DNA from 2 places in the Weizmannia agrestimuris genome. Region 2 is predicted to be linked to the other one. Evidence: predicted binding sites of a transcription regulator. Region 2 holds the regulator's gene; the other holds the start of a gene.

Region 1 (7,712 bases), on a different contig from region 2:
GAGTGGTGGATGCATGTCGGGCCGTATACTTGTACCTCGACGGGTTGCTTGATTTGCGCCTGTATCTCTTTTAATTCAATAAAAGTACATTCGCGCGCCGCCACGGCCCCTATTGCCCCGCGTTTGAGCCAGAACTTTATCTGGTTTGCCGATGTGACAAGCGTCTGTGCATCGTAAATATAAGGCAGATTCAGTTTCATTTCTTTTAAGAGCTGTATCACGCCCGGATCCCCGGCAGTAATCGCATCCACTCCCGCTTTTTCAAGTGATAACAAATATTCCGGAAGCGCCTCTATATGGCCGTTATGCATCAATCCGTTAACGGCTGTATACACTTTTCTATTCTGCCGGTGTGCAAACTTTGTAATGTCGCCTATGTCTTCAAGCGTGATATGGCCGGGCATGCGCAAGCCGAAACGGTTCCCCCCGATATAGAGGGTATCCACTCCGGCCGCAATCAGCGCTTCAGCCTGCCCGGACGATTCAGCAGTAGCAATGATATGGATCAACTTCCACCCCTCCTTCAGCCACTTTTCAGGCTGCAGTAAAAAAGGCGCAAAGATAAAGCGCGCCACGATTTTACTTTATCACGTGGACGGGTTCTTTTTGCTGATAAAGTATGACAGTTTCCGCAAACCTTTTTTCCATACAAAAAAAAGCTGTCTGCTTCTGCAAACAGCGTTTCTTTTCAATCTATATCAGCGGGGTTCAATGATGAGTTTAATAGCGGTTCTTTCTTCTCCTTCAATCTGAATATCCGTGAAAGCCGGGATGCAAATTAAATCCACACCGCTCGGGGCCACAAACCCTCTTGCGATGGCAACGGCTTTTACAGCCTGATTAATGGCGCCCGCCCCGATCGCCTGGATTTCCGCCCCCCCTCTTTCACGAAGAACACCGGCAAGTGCACCAGCTACAGAATTAGGATTAGATTTTGCTGAAACTTTTAATATTTCCATTCCTTCTCCTCCTTGTCTCCTTCCGTTAACCGAATGTCCGTTCAGAGTGACGATTCATGTTCGAACGTGAAGTATCTCTTGCCCGTTTCCAGCCCGGCCTTTTCCCGGCTTCGCTGGAAACGGGGCGGCTGTCCGAAACAATCCGGCAGCCGCCCCGCATATAGGCTACTGATTTTCCTGCTTGTCGTGCGGGCTTTCGTGAACGTCTCTTGCTCAAAAAAACTCCGGGGAGCTGCCCCCCGCACAGCGGGAAAAATCATTTCACTGCTACTATATTCCTTTGTTCTGCGAGTTATGCCATCCTTCATAAGCACCGGTACATAAAAAGAGGCGCTGTCCTGCCCGGCACCCATCCGGAAAAAGAAAAAACCCGTTTATTCAGAGATAAACGGGTGGTCTTCATTAATTAAAATGTTCTGGATCGTTGCGGCTTTGCCTGTTTTTTTATCAAGGCTGATGATGCATCCGCTTAATATTTTCCTTCCCGATTTCGGCACTTCAAAACGGACAGGAAGCGAAGTCAGGAATTTTTTCATTACCGCTTCTTTGTCCATGCCGAGAATGGCATCGTACGGCCCGGTCATGCCGGCATCGGTCAGATAGGCTGTACCGTTTGGCAAAATTCTTGCATCCGCGGTTTGCACATGCGTATGCGTCCCGATCACGGCAGACACTTTGCCGTCGAGAAACCAGCCCATCGCCTGCTTTTCGCTTGTCGTTTCGGCATGAAAATCAACAAAGATAAAATGAGTTCTTTTTCTTGCCAGTGCCACCATCTCTTCTGCTTTCCGGAACGGGTCATCGAGCGCGTTCATAAACGTTCTGCCCTGCAGGTTGATGACTGCAAACTCCGTTCCTTCCGCTTTGATCAACGCCATCCCTTTTCCCGGGGTCCCGTCCGGAAAATTGGCCGGGCGCACCATCCATTTTGCATCCTCAATAAAGTCGAAAATCTCTTTGTTGTCCCATGCATGGTTTCCGAGCGTGATGATATCCGCACCTGCATCCAGCAGGCCGCGGTAAATATTTTTGGTAATCCCACGCCCGCCGGCTGCATTTTCCCCGTTTACGATGGTCAAATGCGGCCTGTATTTCGCCTTTAACTTCGGCAAATATTCATTCACCATCTCACGCCCTAATGACCCTACAACATCCCCTATAAATAAAATCTTCATGCAATAAATCCTTTCTATGCTTTGTAAAACAATCTTTATTTTCTTTTCAAAACGTTAAAGAAAATAAGCGGTGAACACGTCACCGCTTATTTTGCATATTCAACAGCCCGCGTTTCCCGAATAACCGTTACTTTAATATGGCCCGGATAATCCAGCTCATTTTCAATTTTTTTGCGGATATCACGTGCCAGGCGATGAGCTTCCAGGTCGTCGATCTGTTCCGGTTTCACCATAATGCGTACTTCTCTCCCCGCCTGGATCGCGAACGATTTTTCAACACCGTCATACGATTCGGCGATTTCCTCCAGCTTTTCAAGCCGTCTGATGTAATGCTCAAGCGTTTCGCTGCGCGCCCCAGGCCGTGCAGCGGATAAAGCATCAGCGGCAGCGACAAGCACCGCGATAACAGAGGTCGGTTCCGTATCGCCATGGTGAGAAGCAATACTGTTAATGACCACCGGATGTTCTTTGTATTTGGTTGCGAGTTCGACGCCAATTTGCACATGGCTTCCTTCTACTTCATGGTCTACCGCTTTTCCGATATCATGAAGCAGACCGGCACGGCGGGCAAGGATTTCATCTTCCCCGAGTTCGGCAGCCAGCAATCCGGAAAGGAATGCGACTTCTATCGAGTGCTTGAGGACATTTTGCCCGTAGCTCGTGCGGAATTTTAACCGGCCAAGAATTTTGATTAAGTCCGGATGGAGGCCATGGACACCAACTTCAAAAGTGGTTTGTTCCCCCACTTCGCGTATATGTTCATCCACTTCCCGCCTTGCTTTTTCAACCATTTCTTCAATGCGGGCCGGATGGATGCGGCCGTCTTGAACCAGTTTTTCCAGTGCAATGCGTGCCGTTTCCCGGCGCACTGGATCGAATCCCGAAAGAATCACCGCTTCCGGCGTATCATCGATGATCAGGTCAATCCCGGTCAGCGTTTCAAGTGTCCGGATATTGCGGCCTTCCCTTCCGATGATGCGGCCTTTCATTTCATCATTCGGCAGGTTGACAACCGATACCGTTGTTTCAGCAACATGCTCGGCTGCACACCGCTGAATGGCCAGCGAAAGAATGCTTTTCGCCTTTTTATCGGCTTCTTCTTTTGCCCTTGTTTCCGCTTCCTTTACCTTAACGGCAATGTCATGGGAAAGCTCGTTTTCCAGTTTTTCAATAATGATGGCTTTCGCCTGTTCGCGATTGAGGCCCGAGATTCTTTCCAGCTCAGACTCCTGCTCGTTAACCATCTCCTCCAATTTGCTTTCCATCTCTTCAATATGTTGTTGTCTCAGGTTTAAAGAATCCTCTTTCTTTTCAAGCATCGATTCACGCTTATCGAGCGATTCATCTTTGCGATCGAGGTTCTCTTCCTTTTGCAATAAGCGGTTTTCCTGTCTTTGCAATTCATTTCTTCGTTCACGCAATTCCCGTTCCATATCCGTACGAAGTTTATGATTTTCATCCTTCGCTTCAAGCAGGGCTTCTTTTTTCAGGCGATCAGCTTCGCGTTTTGCTTCATCAACGATCTGATCTGCCGCATTTTTCGCCCCTGCAATTTTCGCTTCATAAATTGATCTCCGGATGAAATAGCCAACAACTACACCGACGATAAGGACAAGCAAAAGGGAGATGATCCATATGAGAGACTCCATCAATCTCACCTCCTCTTGCTATGAACTTCTTCTACGTTAAAAATGTCGGCTGTTACATTAATCCTTAGGTTTACAGTATACAGCGCCTGGCTTAAAAAGTAAAACGTTGATCCCGGGGCAAGCCCCTCCGGTGTATATGCATGAAAACCCAATCATGCGTTTCGTCCCGGTCCGGCTGAAGACAAGGATGGTTCCATCAGCCGCATGCGGAAAAGCCGCCGGATGAAAAAACCGGCCCCCCTTCCGGAAACTTCCGGGAGGATTTGCTTTCCGTACAGGAGAAAGTCATTTTTAGAAAAATAAAATATACATATTAATTTTAAAGGTGGGAATTTTTATTGTCAAGTGAAGCGGAAAGATTGCCATTGTAAATTTGTGTTGATTCCTCTCCGCCATGCAGATTTTGTGGCGCAAAAAAGTGCGGTAAATGGACGGCAAAAAGCGCCTGGATGCGGTCAGCATTTCAGGCGCTTATACACCGGTTACTCCAAATTTAATTCTTCCTGTCCTTCCACAGCTTCTTGTTCATCTATAGCTTTCTCGGTTTCATGGGAACCGGCATCTTCTGTCAGGTCGTAATGTTCCCGGATTTTTGCGGCAATCTCGTTTTTCAGATCCGCATTTTCCTTTAAAAATTGCTTCGCATTTTCACGCCCCTGGCCGAGCCGCTCGCCGTTATAAGCATACCAGGCCCCGCTTTTTTGGATGATGTCAAGGTCGCTTCCCATATCGACGATCTCGCCTTCTTTTGAGATCCCCTCGCCGTACATAATATCCACTTCTGCCGTTTTAAACGGAGGCGCTACTTTGTTTTTGACAACCTTGATTTTCGTTTTGTTGCCGACAATGTCGCTCCCTTGTTTGATCTGTTCGGCACGGCGCACTTCAAGGCGCACGGATGAGTAGAATTTGAGCGCACGGCCGCCCGGTGTGACTTCAGGATTACCGAACATTACGCCGACTTTTTCCCGGATTTGGTTAATGAAAATCGCAATCGTGTTCGATTTGTTGATTGCACCCGATAATTTCCGCAGCGCCTGGGACATCAGCCGTGCCTGGAGGCCGACGTGGGAATCGCCCATTTCCCCTTCAATTTCCGCTCTCGGCACAAGCGCAGCAACGGAGTCAACGACCACAATATCCACTGCGCCGCTGCGGACGAGCGCTTCCGCAATTTCCAGCGCCTGTTCGCCCGTATCCGGCTGGGACAGGAGCAGCTCATCAATATTGACACCGAGCTTTTGGGCATAAACCGGGTCAAGTGCATGTTCCGCATCAATAAACGCCGCTTGTCCACCCTGTGCCTGGACTTCCGCAATCGCATGCAGGGCAACCGTTGTTTTACCAGAACTTTCAGGGCCGTATATTTCAATGACGCGGCCGCGCGGGTAACCACCGACACCAAGGGCAATATCAAGCGCAAGCGAACCGGTCGGGATCGTGGAGACAACCCGGTCGGTCTGCTCGCCCAACCGCATAATGGAACCCTTACCAAATTGCTTTTCTATTTGTTTCAGAGCCTTGTCTAAGGCTTCTTGACGATCATTCACAAAATTTCCTCCTTTTATTCATTCCAAACTCTCGAAAGCAATGAATCTATATCTATACTATACCCGTTTTTTCTCTGTTTGCCAAGCAAAATCTCGAACGCTCATTCGTCTCTTTTTTGCAAAAATCCGGCAAAAAAATGGGGTTTTCCCCCTGTAAAAATGAAAATTCCCCCGGCAAAAAGAGCCGAAAATTGAATTTTTGGCAAACAAATTTTTTTATAAAAAGGCCGCTTCCGTCACTTGCCATGAGCAGAAGCGGCTTTCGACCTAAAGCAGTTTCAGCAAATGCCAGCAGCCGTATTTCACCGATCGCGTGCGGATGTTGTTGCGGGATCCGGGAAGTTCCAACAGATAAGTGGCAGTTTCTTTCCCTTTTATCGCAATGCCGATCCACACGGTTCCCGGCGGATGGCCTTCAAGGGAGTCCGGGCCAGCCACGCCTGTAAAACTGATGCCAATGTCGGCATCCATAATGCTGCGGATATTTTCCGCCAGTTCTTTTGCACACTGGCTGCTGACGGCGCCGTACTTGTCAAGCGTTTCTTTTTTCACTTTGGCAAGCTTCATCTTCGCTTCGTTTGAATAGACGACAACGCCGCCTTTCAACATTGTGCTGACACCCTGGATGGACGCCATTTCCGCTGCAAATTTGCCGGCAGTCAGACTTTCCGCGCAGGCAAGCGTCAGCTGTTTTTTCGAAAGCTTTTCGAGCAGGGCCTCCATTAATGTCATATCATTATAACCGTAAAAATACGATCCGGCAATTTGCATAATCTCTTTTTCCACTTGATCGATCATTTCGTTCGCCGTTTCCGCCGACTGGTGTTTCGCCGTAATCCTAAGTGTCACTTCCCCTTCTTTCGCAAGCGGAGCGACAGTCGGATTGGTTTGGCTATCCAATATATGGCGGATTTCTGTTTCCAGCTGGGATTCGCCGATCCCGAAGAAGCGGAGAACGCGCGATTCGATTTTTTCGATCGTTTCCAGTTCTTCCTGGATTGCGGGGCTGGCGTAATGGATAAACATCGGTTCCAGTTCATGCGGCGGGCCGGGCAGCAGCATATAATAATGGTTTCCGCTTTTGGCCAGCATGCCCGGCGCCATACCGTGGTCATTCGGAAACACTTTTGAACCTTCGATGACCAGTGCCTGCTTTTTGTTGTTTTCCGTCATTTTTCGTTTTGTACGGATAAAAAACTGTTCGATGGAGCGCATGGCATCTTCGTTTGTCACCAGTTTTTTTCCGATATGCGATGCAATCGTTTCTTTTGTTAAATCATCCTTTGTCGGACCGAGCCCACCAGTAAAAATCAATAGATCGGCGCGGCCCTCCGCTGTCCGGATTGCCGCTTCGAGCCGCTCTGCGTTATCGCCGACAACGGTCTGGTAGTACACATCTACGCCGATTTCCGCCAATTGTGCGGCAATAAATGTGGCATTTGTATTGGTGATCTGGCCAAGCAAAAGTTCCGAACCGACTGCAATAATTTCGGCATTCACTTTCCATTCCTCCCTTTCTTTTAAAGCAAAAAAACGAACACATGACGGCGCAATCCAGGCCGCCAATCCACCCGAAGCAATGGCTTCCTTTTTCTCCGGAAACCCTGTAGCCCCGCTGGCGGGCAAAAAAGCAGTGAAAGGTTGCCTTTCACTGCATGGTTATTTCGAGCGGGCAAATACGCCCCGGTTTAAATAGAAATAATCAGCGCCTGACCAGATGGTAAAGATGAGCGCTACCCACAAAGCGATCAGATCCAAGCGGAAAGAGAGCGCCGAAAACGGGAAGTTATGCAACAGCAATAAAAGGATGGCAATGATTTGCGTCCATGTTTTGATTTTCCCAAGCATATTGGCTGCTGCTACTTCCCCGCCCTCTGCTAAAATCAGTCGCAAGCCTGTCACGGCAAACTCGCGGGCAATGATTACGACAACAATCCATGCCGGCGCCAGCTTGAGCCCGACGAGCAAAATAAATGCCGTTGAAACAAGCAGTTTGTCCGCAAGCGGATCGAGAAATTTCCCGAAGTTGGTAACGAGATTGTATTTGCGGGCATAGTGGCCGTCGATCCAGTCTGTCATAGAGGCAATGGCAAAAATCACCGCACCGACAAAATGGGTGACCGGAATTTTGGCTCCCAGCCAATCAAAGGTGCCCCAATCGAACGGCACCGCCATGATGAGTAAAAAAACAGGGATTAAACATACACGTGATACAGTAATTTTATTCGGCAAATTCACTGGCTTTTCCTCCAACTGTCTATATATTTTCCAAAGAAAAAGCCTTAAAACAAGGCTTATTTCGTTTGTGACCCGTTAAACTGGACGATCATATCCTGGCGTACTTCTTTGGATGCCGGAATATTGTATTTTAGTTTTTTG
Region 2 (7,712 bases):
GATGCCGTTCTGCCATCGCCATTCCGACTGACATGGCAATCCCCTGCCCGAGCGGACCGGTCGTTGCTTCCACGCCTTCCGTATGCCCGTATTCCGGATGACCCGGGGTTTTGCTGCCATATTGCCGGAAATTTTTAATATCATCCATGCTTAATGCATAACCGGATAAATGGAGCAGGCTATAGAGCAGCATGGAACCATGCCCTGCGGATAATACGAAACGGTCCCGGTTAAACCAGTGCGGGTTTTCCGGATTATGGTTCAAATATCTTGTCCAGAGGGTGTATGCCATTGGTGCAGCCCCCATCGGAAGCCCCGGATGACCGGATTTTGCTTTTTCGATGGCGTCAATGGACAATGTTCGGATTGTTGTGACTGCCAGTTCGTCCGTTTTATCAAACATCTGTTAACATCCTTTCTTCATGGGTTACAACTCTATATTAAGGCAAGTGAAACCCATAACACAACTCTTTTACCATTTTGTATGGATTTTGTAAGAAAAAAGCAGGATGGTTTCCTTTTTAGTGCAGCTTTCTTTTTGTTTGAATTTGCTTAATTTTTTCAGGGGTAACGTCCTGGCCAGCCGGGTCAAGCACACGGACATTTTCAATCGTTTTTCTGAATGAAGAGCGGAACGCCTGCAAATACTCGCTTCGCAATTTTGACTGTTCCTTTGCTTCTTCACTTGTCAGGGCGCCGGTTTTCGCTTTTTTCGCCAATTCGTTAATCCTTGCCATTTTTTCTTTTGAAAGCATATTTTCTCTCCTTTTATCCGTAATTGATGCCATCTTACTAAAATATGGACCCGCCTGCAACGAAAGCGCACCCGTGAAACGGTTTTGATACTATTTATCATGCCCCGTTTCCTCCATATATTCCCTGTAACGCCGGTGGACGGTTGCTTTTGAAACTTGGTAGCCGAAACCGCGCATAGTCGCAGCAATTTCTTGAAAAGTCAAGCCGTTATCCCGCAGGCGGATAATTTCTTCAACCGGCACTTCCTTTCGCTCCCTGCCGTCCGGATTCCGCTTCCCTTTTAAATTTTTTTCCGGACGGTAGCCGTTTTTGACTGCACGCTCCATTCCCCTTTTAATTTTTAAGTTATGCAGCTTTCGCTGATACTCTTCAACCATGCTGACAATTTTCAGCACCATTGAATCAGATTCCGAAAGCTCCAATTCTCCGTTTTGCGCATAACAATATACTTTAATCCCTTTTTTATATAAAAAATGAAGCAATGCAATTTTTGCATTTCCTCTTCCGATCCGTGTTTCATCCTGCACCAGTACGGCGTCAATCTTTTCATTTTCAATCGTATCAAGAAGATCAAGGATGCCGGGCCTGTCCAGGTCATAGCCGCTTGCCCGGTCACAGATCACCCCGGCCACTTGAAAACCGTGGGAATCCGAAAGCTTCTCCAGCTCTTCCCGCTGCCTCGCCAAGGAAGTTTCCTGGCTTTCTTTTTCCGTGCTTACTCTGCAATATAAAACAACTTTCATTTTTTCGTCTCCCGTTGTGATTTCATCGCAAGTTCCCTATTATCATCGCTGAATTCATTTTTTTCTATTGGAATGACAATTTTTTCGCCGGCTTTGATCATGTTGCCGTCAATATCATTATGACGCTCAACCCAGCTGATAAATGCTTCCCTCGACATTTTGCCCTTTTCCGCATACTGCCCGGCGATGTTCCAAAGCGTATCGCCCTCTGTGACGCTGATTTTGATATAGTGTGGGGATGGATCCCGCAGACTTCCAATCATGAAAAATCCGAAAACAAGCGTAAGCCCTGCTAAAATCATAACATAGTTATACTTTTTCCATAATCGTGACATCTCCATCTTCCTCCCGCGAATATTCGTTCGTCCAATCACCAGTTCTATTATAAAACGAACGCCTGTTTTTCGTCAACATTTTTTCGAACTTACGTTTGTTTTATCTGCTGCAATGTGATATAATAATAGCAAATAATGGCATTCCTCCCGTAAACGTCCCCATACGCAGCGCGGGTGCCAAACAAAACTGTGACGAGGTGAATAGAATGGCAAAACTATCAAAACGGCAACAGGCGATACTTGATTTCATCAAGCATGAAGTAAAAACAAAAGGTTATCCCCCTTCCGTGCGGGAAATCGGCCAGGCAGTCGGACTTGCTTCCAGTTCAACTGTCCATGGCCATCTCGCAAGGCTTGAAAGCAAGGGGTTGATCAGGCGCGACCCTACAAAGCCGAGAGCGATTGAAATTTTGGACCATGATGAAGAAATACCGGCCCAAAATGTTGTCAATGTGCCTGTTGTCGGAAAAGTAACAGCAGGCATACCGATTACCGCTGTAGAAAATATTGAAGAGTATTTTCCGCTTCCGGAACATCTTGTCCCGTCTGACGAGTCCGTCTACATGCTGGAAATTGAAGGGGACAGCATGGTGGATGCCGGGATTTTAAACGGCGATTATGTGATTGTCCGCTCCCAGCAGACGGCAAACAACGGAGATATCGTGGTCGCTATGACAGATGAAAATGAAGCGACAGTAAAAAGATTTTTCAAGGAAAAAGACTACTTCCGGCTGCAACCTGAAAACCAGACAATGGAACCGATCATATTGAAAAACGTCACCATTCTCGGCGTTGTCATCGGGCTGTACAGGCAAATGGTGCACTGATCAAAAAGAAGCAGTTTCGGCTGCTTCTTTTTTAATAGAGCATATGCGAGTTTGATGGCAAAAATGCCTGTGACACTTGAGGATTTCTGGGCTTCCAATCTATTTTCGAAGGAAAAATCGGGGCAATTAATGGGCATTTTGTTTTTCTGGGCGTTCGACGCAAAAATGCCCGATAAACAAAAACCCCTCAAAGCCTTACGCTTCAAGGGGTTTCTTGCTTAATACATTTCGATATACTGGTCGCGTTCCCATTGGTGGACTTGTGTGCGGAACATATCCCATTCAATTTCCTTAGCTTCAAGGAAGTGTTCGAGAATGTGATCGCCAAGGGCGTCTACCATTACATCATCCGATTTTAAGTTTTCCAGCGCCTGCAGCAGTGTGCCCGGGAGGTCGACAATGCCGGCTTCTTCTCTTTCTTCTTTCGTCATGACATAGATGTTGCGGTCGACCGGTTCCGGCGCCTGCAATTTGTTCGCGATGCCGTCAAGCCCTGCTTTTAACAGGACGGCGAGCGCGAGATACGGATTGGCAGACGGGTCAACGCTGCGCACCTCAACGCGCGTGCTTAAACCGCGGGAAGCCGGAATCCGCATGAGCGGGCTGCGGTTGCGAGCGGACCAGGCAACATAACAAGGCGCTTCATAACCCGGCACAAGCCGTTTATAGGAGTTCACCGTCGGATTCGTGACAGCCGTAAAGTTCGAAGCATGCTTCATAATGCCGGCAATGAACTGGTATGCCGTATCGCTCAGCTGCAGTTCTGCATCGTTCGGGTCATAGAATGCATTTTCTTTTCCTTTAAAAAGCGAAAGATTGGTGTGCATCCCGGAACCGTTCACGCCAAACAACGGTTTCGGCATAAACGTCGCATGCAGGCCATGTTTGCGTGCAATCGTCTTGACCACCAGTTTAAAGGTCTGGATATTGTCGCATGCCCTGACTGCATCCGCATATTTAAAATCAATTTCGTGCTGGCCGGGTGCAACTTCATGGTGGGACGCTTCAATTTCAAAGCCCATTTCCTCGAGTTCCAATACGATGTCGCGCCGGCAGTTTTCGCCAAGGTCCGTCGGCGCCAGGTCAAAATAGCCGCCGTTGTCGTTCAGCTCCAGTGTCGGTTCATTTTTTTCATTCAGCTTGAAGAGGAAGAATTCCGGTTCAGGCCCAAGATTAAAACTCGTGAAGCCAAGTTCTTCCATTTCTTTCAATACCCGTTTCAAATTATTCCGCGGATCACCTTCAAACGGGGTGCCGTCCGGATTATAAATATCGCAAATCAGACGGGCGACTTTCCCTTTCTCAGCGGTCCACGGGAAAATGACCCATGTATCATAGTCCGGATACAGATACATATCCGATTCTTCAATCCGGACAAACCCTTCAATCGAAGAGCCGTCGAACATGATTTTATTGTCGAGCGCTTTTTCAAGCTGGCTGAGCGGGATTTCCACGTTTTTAATCGTCCCCAAAATATCCGTGAACTGCAAGCGGATGAATTTCACATTTTGTTCTTCGGCATTCTTCAAAATATCTTCACGTGTAAACTTAGGCATGAACAGTATTCCTCCCTTTAGGCAATAAAAAGTATATATCTAAGCTATAAAACTAGCTTTTCAACAATGTTAATGGAAAAACCGGGGCGCATCGGACAACCGCTGGCTCGGTCTTTGAAAACGGCCGGCCTGCAGCAGTTCCTGGCGAAGCCGTTTGCGGATTTCTTCATCCGTTACATGATTTTTGACGAGTACCGGCCCGGTTCCGCGGCGGTCGTTCATCAATAAGATTTTTTTGATGCCTGCAATATTGATCCCCTGATCCAGCAAATCTTTAATATCAAGAAGCCGGTCGACATCATTTAAAGAATAAAGGCGGCGATTGCCTTCCGTTCTTGCCGGTGTAATCAGCTCGTGTTCTTCATAATAGCGGATCTGCCGGGCCGATAAATCTGTTAGCTTCATAACGGTTCCGATCGGCAAAAGCGGCATCGAACGGCGGATTTCTTTTCGACCCATGTTATACGCTCCTTTTCTTTATATTTTTACTATATTCCATGTGAGTTTTTTTGTCAACAAAATGTTATATTTTCTTACATCATTTTTTATCCTCAGGAAGGCAAAACGAGTTTTTCGCGGATTTCCATCCATTCTGCCACGTCCACGCTCTTTCTAAGGGCTTCAAGGCGGGCATCGAACTGTTCGGCAATATCGAGCAAAGCTTCCGATTGCATTTTTGCAAACTCTTCCTCCAGCCATGAGCGGAACGAACCGGCAAGCTTTTCTCCTTGCACGTCAAGATACTGCTGCGCAAGCGGTTCAAACATCGCCTGCAGTTCTTCCTGCATGCCGGCTTTTCCCCCTTTTTCAAAAAAAGTGCGCGCATTTTTAAAATGGCGGAATGCCTTTTCAAACGGTTCCAAATCCGTTTCCGAAAAGGCCGCAGGAAAATCAGGCGTAGCGTGTGCGCCCGCTTCAAACGTGCTGACAGACAAATCAGGAAGCAAACGTTTCATCTCCCTGTTCCATTCCGCGCTTTGCGATGTGAATAATTTCCGGCAATGGGCTTCAAGCCTTACATTTGTCGCCCGCATCTCCTGCGCAAAATCATAGCCAACGAGTTCTGCAAGCTCTTGAAGGGCGCCCGGCAAATCTTTCGCTGCCTTCACCGTTGCCGGATTAAAAGCTTCCTTGAAAAAGTCGGCGAAGCGGTAGAAAACGCGCTGTTTTACGTAATAGAGCAGCTCCTTCTGCTCCTGCATGACGCTGTCCGTGAAAAACGCCGGCTTTGTATTTTTCAAAATGGCTTCTGCCTCTTCCCGCCGTTTCCGGAGAAGTTCCCGTTTCGCTTTCTTTGTTTCAATCGATTCATTGGCATCGCGGATCACGGCATCCACCATTGCAAGGCCGCGTTCCAGCTCGTTTTGTGCAGACTGAAGCACCATATTCAGCAAATCATGGTCGAGAAATTGGCGGAAGCCCGCTTCAAATTCGGCCATTTTCGCTTCCTCCCGCCTGCCTGAAAGCGCAAGCAGGCTTGATACACCATAAAGGCGCGGATTGCGGATGCCGAAATGGAGCAGCTGACCCCTGACATAGTCCATCACTTCTTTATATTCTTCGCCGGACGAGGCAAGATCAATCGCATTGACAATAAAAAACATCTTATCCAGTTCAAATGCTTCTTTTACCCGCCCGAGCTGGATGAGAAATTCCCTGTCTGCGCGCGCGAAGGCATGGTTGTAGTATGTGACGAAGAAAACCGCATCCGAGTCTTTAATATATTCAAATGCTACGCCGGTATGCCGGGCATTGATCGAGTCGGCTCCGGGCGTATCGACAAGCGTAATGCCAAGTCTTGTGAACGGGCAATCATAAAACAAATCAATGGATTCAACAAAACAAGACTGGGTTTCATCGGCAACAAACCGGCGGAACGCTTCCATCCCGGCATTGAAGTTCTGTCCGGCCCGCCCGTTAAAATCAGGAAAGCCTTTCGCAAAGGCACGCAAAAAAGATAAATGGACTTTTTCGTTTGCTTTGCCTGTTTCTTTTGCGTGTAAAGTTTCAATTTTTTCAAGCGCTTCCCCGAACGAACGGCAACTAAGCCCGAAAACAGCGAGCGACTTGTTTACATCTTCCAGCATCTGCGCCTCCGTTTTCAGCTTTACGGCTGCTGTTTTATGCGGATGTGCCGCATCAGGCGGGCAGATCCTGCAAATGGCCGCTGTGGTCGGATTCGGTGAAACCGGCAGTACTTTTTCGCCGGCAAGCGCGTTTGCAAAAGACGATTTTCCCGCGCTGAACGCGCCGAACAGCGCAACGGTATAGCGGCGGTTTTTCAGGCGCCTGCTTTTGGTTCTGAGCGTTTCGGTATACCGCCCGAAACCGTGCTGGTGCTTAAGCAGCGTAATCGCCTGCTCTATTTTGGCAAGCACGGTTTCAGGCGGCAATGTGCCGGCTTGTTTTTCTGCCGGGGCGAGGCTTTCTAAAGCCTTGCCGGTTTCTTCAGGCTGTTTTGCATCCTTTTCCCCGCGATACACCCGGTAATGCGCCTTTTCACTCGCCCATTCTTTCTCTATTTCAGCCAGCAGCTGTTCCGGATGTGCGGCAGGCACTTTCAGTTCAGTCCGTTTTTCGGCAAGCTGCCTTTCTATTTTTTCGAGATTCCTGTAAGCCTCTGCTAGTTCTTTTGCCTGCACGGCCTTTTTCCGAACCATTTTAAGCTGTTCATCCGTTTCCAAGGCAGCCTGTTTCAGGACGAGCGCTTTCCAATCGTTCCAAGCCTCACGGGCGGCTCGTTTGATTTCATCCGAGACATTTTCGCAATAATGGAGGATATAGTCGCCTGTCAGCCGTGCACCCTCTTTTACCTGGGCGGCGAGCATTGCTTCGCTGAAATCTGCTTTAAGCATGCCGGCCTGTTGTTCCAGCATTTGCGCGCCAGCAAGATGCAGCGGTTTTAAAGCTTCTTGCGCCAGCGGGCGGAGATGCCAGTCGATTTGTGCTTCGGTATTGGCTTCGAGGGCGGCATAGAAATCATGGAGCCGCTGTTTTCTTGCTTCTTCGGTTTTTTTCTTCTTTGCAAAAAAAACGCCGGCATGGAAATCTTTTTGCATGCTTTCAAGATACGCCTTTGCTTTCTCTCTCGTTTCAAACGGCATTAAATAGGCGCCGTCCAGAAACGTTTGAAGCTTTTGCCGCGTATCCTCATCCCAATTTTCAATGCGGGTAAGAAGCGCCCGTTCTTTTTCAAGCCACTCTTGTTCCGCTTCGTACGCTTCCGTTTTCCCGGTGCCCGAATATTTTGCAAGCACTTCCTCATATGCTGCTTTTTGCGGTGCGTACTGCGCTTCAAGCCAGTCGTCATGCTCTTTTTCCAAGACGCTTAAGGATGCTTCAACAGACCGTTCCAGTCGGGCGGATTTTTCGGAAACGGCGTGGTCAATGAGCGCTTTCAGCCGGCCGAATTCATTATCGGGATGATCCGGGTCTTTTAAAGAGGTGTAAAAAATGCCGCCCGGCTGGACATGCCAGGATGCAAATGCATTTTCA

Evidence for each region. The regulator LexA, encoded in region 2, represses DNA repair genes until DNA is damaged. The targets are predictions, from matches to a motif close to CGAACATATGTTCG.
Region 1: recA (recombinase RecA) is a predicted target of LexA. The motif match lies at 5,428-5,441, and genes of this name have one in related genera.

The regions. Positions count from the first base shown of each region.
Region 1 covers NZ_CALPDC010000001.1:135,567-143,278, reverse strand. The annotation lists gene NFR98_RS00705 (peptidase U32 family protein) at 1-509, opposite strand, end outside; gene spoVS (stage V sporulation protein SpoVS) at 699-959, opposite strand; gene NFR98_RS00695 (TIGR00282 family metallophosphoesterase) at 1,334-2,134, opposite strand; gene rny (ribonuclease Y) at 2,221-3,783, opposite strand; gene recA (recombinase RecA) at 4,266-5,333, opposite strand; gene NFR98_RS00680 (competence/damage-inducible protein A) at 5,601-6,833, opposite strand; gene pgsA (CDP-diacylglycerol--glycerol-3-phosphate 3-phosphatidyltransferase) at 6,993-7,571, opposite strand; gene NFR98_RS00670 (helix-turn-helix domain-containing protein) at 7,628-7,712, opposite strand, start outside.
Region 2 covers NZ_CALPDC010000002.1:179,271-186,982, reverse strand. The annotation lists gene tkt (transketolase) at 1-403, opposite strand, end outside; gene NFR98_RS02295 (DUF896 domain-containing protein) at 522-755, opposite strand; gene NFR98_RS02290 (YneB family resolvase-like protein) at 846-1,499, opposite strand; gene yneA (cell division suppressor protein YneA) at 1,496-1,834, opposite strand; gene lexA (transcriptional repressor LexA) at 2,041-2,661, shown strand; gene glnA (type I glutamate--ammonia ligase) at 2,880-4,217, opposite strand; gene NFR98_RS02270 (MerR family transcriptional regulator) at 4,287-4,676, opposite strand; gene NFR98_RS02265 (dynamin family protein) at 4,769-7,712, opposite strand, start outside.